4 regions of the Cohnella soli genome follow, and region 1 is predicted to be linked to each of the others. Evidence: riboswitches for the same ligand, from Rfam matches in the RefSeq annotation. Region 1 holds a riboswitch; each other region holds the start of a gene.
What was found. Region 1 has a riboswitch for cyclic di-GMP ahead of ACFPOF_RS28960 (right-handed parallel beta-helix repeat-containing protein). Riboswitches for the same ligand answer to the same signal wherever they lie in the genome.
Positions count from the first base shown of each region.

Region 2: it holds a riboswitch for cyclic di-GMP, as region 1 does, so the genes downstream of both, ACFPOF_RS18475 (S-layer homology domain-containing protein) here and ACFPOF_RS28960 (right-handed parallel beta-helix repeat-containing protein) in region 1, are expected to answer to the same signal.
Region 3: it holds a riboswitch for cyclic di-GMP, as region 1 does, so the genes downstream of both, ACFPOF_RS18755 (GGDEF domain-containing response regulator) here and ACFPOF_RS28960 (right-handed parallel beta-helix repeat-containing protein) in region 1, are expected to answer to the same signal.
Region 4: it holds a riboswitch for cyclic di-GMP, as region 1 does, so the genes downstream of both, ACFPOF_RS06770 (LytTR family transcriptional regulator DNA-binding domain-containing protein) here and ACFPOF_RS28960 (right-handed parallel beta-helix repeat-containing protein) in region 1, are expected to answer to the same signal.

Region 1 is NZ_JBHSMI010000062.1:33,389-35,589, reverse strand. It holds gene ACFPOF_RS28960 (right-handed parallel beta-helix repeat-containing protein) at 1-1,286, opposite strand, end outside; cyclic di-GMP riboswitch class I at 1,380-1,469, opposite strand; gene ACFPOF_RS28955 (peptidylprolyl isomerase) at 1,708-2,201, opposite strand, start outside.
Region 2 is NZ_JBHSMI010000028.1:519,150-521,350, reverse strand. It holds gene ACFPOF_RS18475 (S-layer homology domain-containing protein) at 1-1,258, opposite strand, end outside; cyclic di-GMP riboswitch class I at 1,401-1,475, opposite strand.
Region 3 is NZ_JBHSMI010000028.1:615,165-617,365, forward strand. It holds gene ACFPOF_RS18750 (family 78 glycoside hydrolase catalytic domain) at 1-733, shown strand, start outside; cyclic di-GMP riboswitch class I at 973-1,071, shown strand; gene ACFPOF_RS18755 (GGDEF domain-containing response regulator) at 1,201-2,201, shown strand, end outside.
Region 4 is NZ_JBHSMI010000012.1:122,912-125,112, forward strand. It holds gene ACFPOF_RS06760 (hypothetical protein) at 1-255, opposite strand, end outside; gene ACFPOF_RS06765 (hypothetical protein) at 419-661, opposite strand; cyclic di-GMP riboswitch class I at 970-1,052, shown strand; gene ACFPOF_RS06770 (LytTR family transcriptional regulator DNA-binding domain-containing protein) at 1,090-1,752, shown strand; gene ACFPOF_RS06775 (hypothetical protein) at 1,913-2,201, shown strand, end outside.

The DNA.
Region 1 (2,201 bases):
GCAGCGCCGCCGATCATTAACCCGTCACCGGTGAAATGCGTAGCTTTAACCCCTTCCACCGTAACATTCCGAGCCCCTTCGATATAAATGCCGAAACCGCCTTCGTGCGTTCCAGGGCTATAAGCGTTGTCTTTGCCGGAATAATTATGCGTCTCGCGATCGCCTTTGTACCAGCCGCCCTTGATCGTGACATTGTTTGCTCCGTACTGGATCGCAAGCGAATAATAAGACTCCTTGCCGTTCGTTTCCTTTTGGATGACAGCGTCCGTAGGAAGTTCCCACAGCATATCGCCAACCATGTTAATCTGGCTGTCCTTGCTGATCGTGTACGTTCCCGACGGCAAGAATACAGCATGGATGCCTTGTCCGTAAGCCCACTGCAACATGTTGTTCAGACCGGCGGTCGTGCCTGCCGGATCGCTGCCGTCGTTGCGAATGCCCCAACGATCAAGTTCCACCAGATAATGCGTCGGAGTGCCGCTCACGGCGTCGCTCTTGCCGACAACCTTCCCGTCAACCCCGATTGCTTCGATCTTGAATTCATAGACATGGCCGTATACAAGCCCCTGCGCCATGAACGTTGTCGAGGAAGTCGAGCCCGCCGCATTCAGCAGCTCGCCGTCGGCATACACATTGTAGCCGACCGCTTTATCGGTAGCCGCTTGCTCCCATTGAAGCATCACACTACCCGGCGCTCCAGTCGCCCGCAAACCCGTTATCGGAACCACAGGTTCTTCCTTCGGCGGAACGTCAGTCGGAACGCCTATCGTTAAGCCTTCGCTTAGATTCGATTGATATACCGTAGACACTTGCACGACATATCTCTGTTCTTTTTCCAGCCCGACAAGACGGTACTTGTTCACCTTTAAGAGGGTTCCATTCACTTGAACGCCATCAAGAAAAACATTATACCCAACCAGTTTATCGTGCTCGACCGGGTTCCATGTCAAATTCATTGCACCGTCTTCGTACTCGGCGGCCAGCCCTGTCGGCGCAGCAATCTCCAAGGAAAAATCATTATGCGCGAGATCGCTCGTTTCGGCGTTCGGAGCAGGCGTTACCTCAGCTGGCTCCGTGCTTGGCGTCGGCGCTGCCATATTCTCGTCTGGCGCAACTTTTGTAGTTTGCGCAACCGGCGTTGCCGGCGTATTGCTTGAGGGAATGCCTTTCGCATCGATCGACTGTGTCTCTGCGAAAGCAGCCCCGGCCCCCATCGTGGAAAACATCAATCCCCATACTAACAACAGTGCACATCCGATTTTGATCCCCGCATTCATTTTTCGCATGTCCTCTTCCCTTCCCTCCGACAGATTGTCCAAGACGGAAAAAAACAGATACCGATGAAATTCGATACCTGCAAGAGGGTACGAATATTTCACTTCGGCAACTGGCTGGCACGTCCGCGATCTGCGGCAATAGCCCCTATAGCTTTGCGTCCTTCGGTTTCCCAAAGTTTGCCTTTCCATATGTGCAGTAATAGAATATCGACAAAATCTTCCACGTTATATAGTGCGAAAGACTGCATTACGTAGGACGTAAGCATTAAATATGAATGTTTTCTCATTTTCGCTCTGCATTATTCTATTCCAAGCGACGATTTCCGGTACAGGCTCCCCTCTTGAGTGAACAAAAAACGCTCCGATACCCGCAAATGCCGGGGAATCGGAGCGTTTCCGCTTGAACCTTCAGTTCAGTATGCTTGTCCGATTATTTCGCCGATGAGCTCGCACTTGGCGACGCCGATGGGCTTGGAGAAGCGCTCGGGGAAGCGCCGGGAGATTTCGAACCGCTTGCGCTTGGCGAAGCGGACGGGCTAGGCGTCTCTTCTTTAGGCAGCGTTACTTTAATCCCCAACGTATCTTGCTCTTTCGTCAAGAACTCGTTAAGTTTCGTCGAGGCAAGATCCGTCTTGATGGCATCTTTCGCCGTGTCGGACAGCTTGTCATACGAAGAAGCTTCTTCGCGGCTCTCGACTTTCATGATATGGTATCCGTATTCCGTCTTGACCGGATCGCCGACAACGCCGATGGCTTGTGTATTCGCAGCTTTCTTGAACTCCTCGACCCAGCCTTTGGCCAATTGCTTCTCATACAAGCCGCCTTTATCCTTGGAACCGGTGTCTGTCGAGTATTCTTTCGCCAATGCCGTCCAGTCGCCGCCTGCTTCAAGCTGTGCTTTCACTTCTTTGGCAAGCTTCAACG
Region 2 (2,201 bases), on a different contig from region 1:
AACTGTTTTCATAGCCATTTCCGGAAATCGTAACATTTACATCGGTAATCGGTTTACCTTCTTCATCTTTAACGATTCCATTGACAATTGTATTGTACATATATTTGGTAGAGATTTTTTGGTTCTCACCCGCTGTTAGCGTATGATCATTGGGTGTCACAACGATAGGAATATAACCGGCTTTTGAGAATTGTAAATAAAAGTCTCCCGGGGCAAGGTCATTTATCACATATTTGCCCGACGAATCGGTTTCAGTTGATCCAATAAGCGTGCCAAGCTCTCCGTTATATTGTCCGGAATACACGGCAGCCGTTACCCCCGGCATATTGGACCCTGTTTTTAAATCCCATACGACTCCAGAAACGCTAGCCGGGCCGGTAGGCAGTGCTCCCACATCTATGATGTACCAGTCGGTAAATCCGCCATAAGATACTGAAATATTAGCAGATCCCGGGCCAGTTGCCGTGATGACGCCAACGCGATCTACAGTCGCTACCAATGGATTACTAGAAGTCCACACGCCGGCATCCGTAATACGTTGTTCTGAACTATCGCTCATCTCGGCTGTCGCAATACCTTGAGAAGTTTCCCCAACGTATATGAAATATTTAGACAGATTCAGGCGAAGATCCGTGATAATACTTGGTCCTGTTACTGTTGCCGTTGCATTTACCGGGTTGATGAACCCTGGTGTCACTTTAGTTGAATCGGACTTCTGCAAAATAACCGAGTTCAAAACCGGCTCTAATTTCAACAAAGAGCCCTGTGTTTGTTTACGAACTTTAAGCTTAACGGAGAACAGAGTTACATCTCCTGTTCCAATGAGGTCGTTAGCCGAGATTCCAGACACTTTAAAATGCAGGAAAATATTCCCGTACCCATCTTGACTTGCTGTAGGAGTCTTCACTTGGTAATTCGAATTCGCAATAGACGAGCCCACAGAGTATCCATCAGCTTTATACGTATAAACGCCCATCCCTTCATATGTCGCATAATTCGATGGGTCTAGCTTGTCCTCGTTAAATCCAACTGAAAATTCTATACTATGCAGACCATTTGAAGCTACATTTGCAATATCTTTCAATCCTACCGAAACAATAACTTCCTCTCCGGGGGCGTATACGGCCTTGTCAGTCGTCACGACAACGTCTACCTGTCCGGTCCCGTTTGCCGACGCACTCCCTCCAAACACGGAAAACATCAGCATACAAAGTACGAAAATTGAAACGAATTTCCTTGAAACTAGTTTCAAACTCATGCCGTGAACCCTCCTAAGTTTTGTGTATATTAGCACTGTAGAAGAACAGCGTAATAACCATAAATCCCATTACTCCTTAAAAAACACAAACAGCCGCAACGCCTATTACGCGTTCGGCTGCTCTTTGCAACACAAACACACTTTCGGCGGTCTGGCGATCCACGTGGGACCCATGACTTTGCGTCCCCGCCTTGCGACGGGTTTGCCTTTTTCGAGTGGTTCTTTTGAATGAGATGAGAAGAAAATGCTGGAAATTAATCGAAGTATACATCAGAGAAAAATCAGTTGTACAGCGATTCGCTGTATACTTTGTATGTTTTTGTAATTTGAAGCAGGAAAATAAGCATACACCTAATCCAGATGAGGTCCGGTTCGGTTATTAGACAATTGGGGATTAAGCTAACGGGCACGATAGCTCAATCATGACACGACGGCAGCCGGCCTCAGAACGATCGGCTGCCGTCGTTGCGCTAACGGGCAGGATTGCAACTTTACGCAAATCATTCGCGCCTCAAATAATGGGTATATCTGTAAATCGAATGTGGGGGCTAGAATCTGATCGTTCAATCGAGATTCATGGCAAAAAAATAAACACAGCTATCGCAGCGTATATTATTGAAATAACGTTGTTCAATTAATGAGGAGGAAAATATGGCAATAATAATTTTTTTATGGATTCTATCTATTATTGGTCTTTTTTGGGTATGGAGTGATGCATCCAACAAACGGGGAGGTAATATTGGTTGCCTTTGGGCACTTATCGTATTAATCCTTGGCCCAATTGGATTTATTGCTTACTTATTTGTAAGGAACTCAGATTGAGTTATGGGAATTGATGTTGGATGAAAGAACGTTATCTCATTAAAAGACTGTGTAGATGAGGTTGGTTTGCTGAGGAACACGAAATGCCATTAAGCTATCGGAGAACTTTAGCACAATCACC
Region 3 (2,201 bases), on a different contig from region 1:
TGGGGATGAGAGTGGCGCGTCCCGGTTCCGCGAAGCCTCCGATCGGTTGGCGGCTGCGATTAACGAGCATCTATGGGACGAAGAAAAGCATGCCTACATTGACTGCATTCATGCGGACGGCCGCCGTTCGAGCGTCCTTAGCATGCAGACGCAGGTCGTCGCTTCGTTGACCGGCGTCGCCCAAGGGGAGCGCAAACGGCAGATGGACGCTTATCTATTCTCTACGCCCGCGAATTTCGTGCAGATCGGAAGCCCGTTCATGTCGTTCTTCTATTACGAGGCATTGGCCAAGGTAGGAGGCGTATCGGTCATTCTGGACGATATTCGCAAAAACTACGGCAATATGATTCGCCATGGCGCGACGACCTGTTGGGAGCAGTATCCGAACTTCGCCGAAAACCGCGCTAACCCCGACGAGCTGACGCGTAGTCACTGCCATGCGTGGTCGTCCGCTCCGGCTTATTTCCTCGGCCGCGAGATACTTGGGGTACGCAGTCTCTCGGCTGGCTGGACCGAAGTCGAGATCGCTCCGGTTCCGTGCGGGCTTACTTGGGCTCGCGGCAGCGTGCCGCATCCGGCCGGCGGCCGAATCGATGTGAGCTGGACCGCGGACGAAGCGACGGGACGCATGCAGCTCGCCGTCTCCCACCCGGCAGACGTGCTTGCACGTATTAAGCTGCCTGAAGGCTTCACGGGCGACATTAAGATAACGAAGCTGGAGCGTCTGAGCTGAAAATAAGATAAACCAAACAATAGGCTGCCCTATAAACGGGTAGCCTCTTGTTTGGTTTACGGTGTCAAGAGCATCGCAATCAGGGTATTTCATTGTTGACTAGTGAGCAGTATTTTCTCGGCCACTCGATTGAGAAAAGTGTTCGAATAAAAGGGAAACCGAAAATTTTGTCGAAATAAGTATTCAACAGATGAGCTATGCTGATCTGCATTTCCGAAACTAACGAAACCAAAATACTCGTACGATAATGGCAAACCCGTCGAAAGGCGGGGACGCAAAGCTAAAGGGGCTTACGGATTTGCTATATAAGCAAATGCCGATGCCAGCCAGCCGCCGAAAACGACGGAGACCTCCGTCTATTAGCGCATGGCGCTTTAGGACGGAGGTTTTATATTCACGCAACTTGTCGGATTTAACAGAATAATGTCGGATGCAAGTTTTGCGTCCGCCAAAAGGTGATGGTGAACTTGAACCGTTTGGAGATGAAAAAGCACCCGATCATATTAATAGTTAGCCATAAAATGGATTGGGATATTGCGGATGAAACAAACATCGGCTTCAAGATTGAGGTAACGGAAGGGGGCCGGATCCCGGACTTGCTGTCCCGTCTTGATTTTGTCAATCCAGACTGCCTAGTCATAGACTTGGACGCTTCGACGGCGGAATTAAAAGAGGATTTGGACGCTTGGACCGAATTGAGGGAGATCTGCGAGATGAGGTATATTCCGCTCATCGGGGTAGCCGAGAAATCGAACCCGGAGCTGGAATGGGCGGTGCTCGCAGACGCGTTTCTCCATCCGGCAGATCATACCGGACTTCAACGGCATGTAAGGAAGCTTCTAGAGAGGAGAGAGCGGATTCTCGGTCAAATTCTGATCGATCCCCTAACGGGAGCGTTTAATGACAAGTATTTGCGGCGTGAAGTGGACTTACAGTTAAGCGATATCAAGCGGTCCTACGAGACGTTTGCATTGGTTTATGCGGAAATCGATCAATCGGAATCGGATCCGGGGCTCCGGCGCGTTGCGACGCGGAGTCTAGCGGATTTCATCCAGAAGAGCATACGTCCCACCGATCGTTTGGCGCATCATCCCGAGGGGGGCTTTGTTCTCGTGTTGCCGAAGACGGTTAAAGATGATGCTGCAAAACTCATGAAACGATTGATCCAGTTGTTCTCCGAGATGCCTATCGATACGAATGACGGGCCAAAGCATGTCTCCTTCTCCGCCAAGGTAAAGGAATTTACCGACCCTGGCATTTCGGTTGACGAATGTCTGGCGCTTATGCCGTTCACGGAAGCCGATCCGCAAGAGCGGCAAGGACTCGTGCTCGACTCGTCGGATGACGGAAAGATGGCGGTTCGGAAGCTAATGGTGGCGATCATAGACGATGATCGGCTGATTCGCGAGTTGCTGAAGCAGCAGTTGGCCGATATCGGCGAAGAGCTCTATCACGTTGAAGTCAGGGC
Region 4 (2,201 bases), on a different contig from region 1:
GGCAAATCCATCGTCTCTCTGTTCGAGTTTCAACAGGTTCCCGTTGTAGTTCCAGGTCGAATTGATATTAAACTCCAAACTGAAAATTCGGTCAAGGATGTCGAGAAGCAATTGCTCCCCTTCTTCTCCAGCCCCTTCGAACATAATGTCAGTGTAGCCATAATGGTGTAGCCCGTTCGTTTTCACATACAGTACGTTCCCGTCCAAATCCGTTGTCGTTATCGGCAGCAAGGATGGATCAAAGAATTGTCGCATATTACCTCTCGCCTCCTCTCTTAACCTTTAACTTAATTATACTTCCATTTCTATATTCCACCTAATTATTTAATAGAATTATTATCGCACATAAATGCGAATAGATTTCAATGCCTTTGGCCAAAAAAAGAGATGGAAGAGTTGCTCCATCTCAGTGTTGCGGTTATTCAATTTCAAGTTCGATCCGCTCGATGATTGGTTCGTTCTCCTTGCAGCCTTTAAGCAGTCTAGCATGCTCCATCTTCGCCAGATCGATCGCATGTTCACGCGCCTCTTCGTGCGTATCCCCAATGACCCCAAGCCGAAGTTCCGGTATATACACCGAAATGTTATTGTCGCTAGCGTTCCCTTCAAACAAAAGGGTAATTGCTACCTTGCTTTTTTCCAGAAAGGTTTCATGCTGCACGCTTAATCTTCCCTTCGCCTGTTGTCTTTACTTTTAGTACATATTCACTAACTAAATTAGGATCCAGGTAGAATCCACGCGGTAAATTGTGGTGCATATGTACTATAATTAGTACAGTCGAATTTTACTATGAACGTTAAATAGCGGTCAACACTTTTCTTCCTAATTTGGCTCGATTCGCCATTGCTCGCTATTATCTATCATTATTCGACAGTATTCGACACTTTATTAAAATTTAATGAATTATGTTTCCCAAATACTTTCTGTATGTACTTGAAAATCATGCTATATTTTCTTTAGAGGTTGTATGCAGACTTGAGCAAACTGTGCGAAAGTACAGGACGCAAAACCACGGGTCTAATGCGCAAGCTATGACAGCCGGGTTGCCAATCCTCTGCCTATAACTTAACGAAAGGGACACACAAATTATGATCCAGAACGATATCGGTAAACACTTAGAGTTAATACGTTTGTCGAAAGATTATAGTTTAAGAACCGCTGGTAAGCTATGCAAATTAAGCCACGGTTATATTCGTGATGTTGAACTCGGTGATAACAGGAAGACAGGACCGGCCATCATTCCCCAACCTCAGACGCTTAGGAAGTTTGCTGAGGCATACCAAACAGATTTTAACGAGTTAATGCGAATTGCAGGCCATATAGAAGACGTAAAATCAAGTTCTACCGTTTTCAATACGATAAATATCGATCTTAATAACGTTCTGTTTGTCCAGGTAGACGAATCAAATCGCGTCCAATTTCATCAATCAGATCGCATCTACTATGAAAATATGACGCTACATGAGTTTATGCAGTTAGAAGAACTTTTGGAATCAAATCGTTTTATTCGTGTTCATTCGGGAACATATGTAAATCTGAATCATATTTCCGAATACAACGAAAACTCCGGCCACCTTCAAGTAGGACGAGGAGAAACCGGAAAAGTTGTTGAAATTACATGGGTTCGTGGGCAAATGCTCAAGAATGAAATTCTAAGATCCGTAGCTGCAAATAAAAGACTAAATATGGATTCCAAAGTTGAATTCGTTCAGCAACCGGCTATGCTTAAAGTTCGTAACCTTCAATTTTAATTCTCATTCTTTATATTTTGTCGAATAGTGTTGTTAACATTCTTTAGTTCATGTATACTATCATTTTGCTTCGGGAATGATTGGTATATGTAAATTGTTTAACCAATGTGTTACTATATTAGATAATTGGATGACTAACATAAAGGAGTGCTAATTTGGCATGACTGTTGATTTTAAGATCGAAGGAACATTACAACCCTATTTAGAGAAAATGATCAAAAACTTACCCAATGGACCTAAATTAGTTATGCAGGCGCTTTCAAAAAAGGATTGGAACAAAGAAGATTTATCTTTGAAATCTGGCGTAAGACGTGGAGAATTAAATTTCGCTGTTTGTTATCTTGAAGCATTAGGTTTAGCTGAATACAATTCGTCAGGCCGGCAAAAACTATATAAACTTACACCGCTTGGCGTTTCAGCATTCGAGATGTATAACGCATTATTTATGG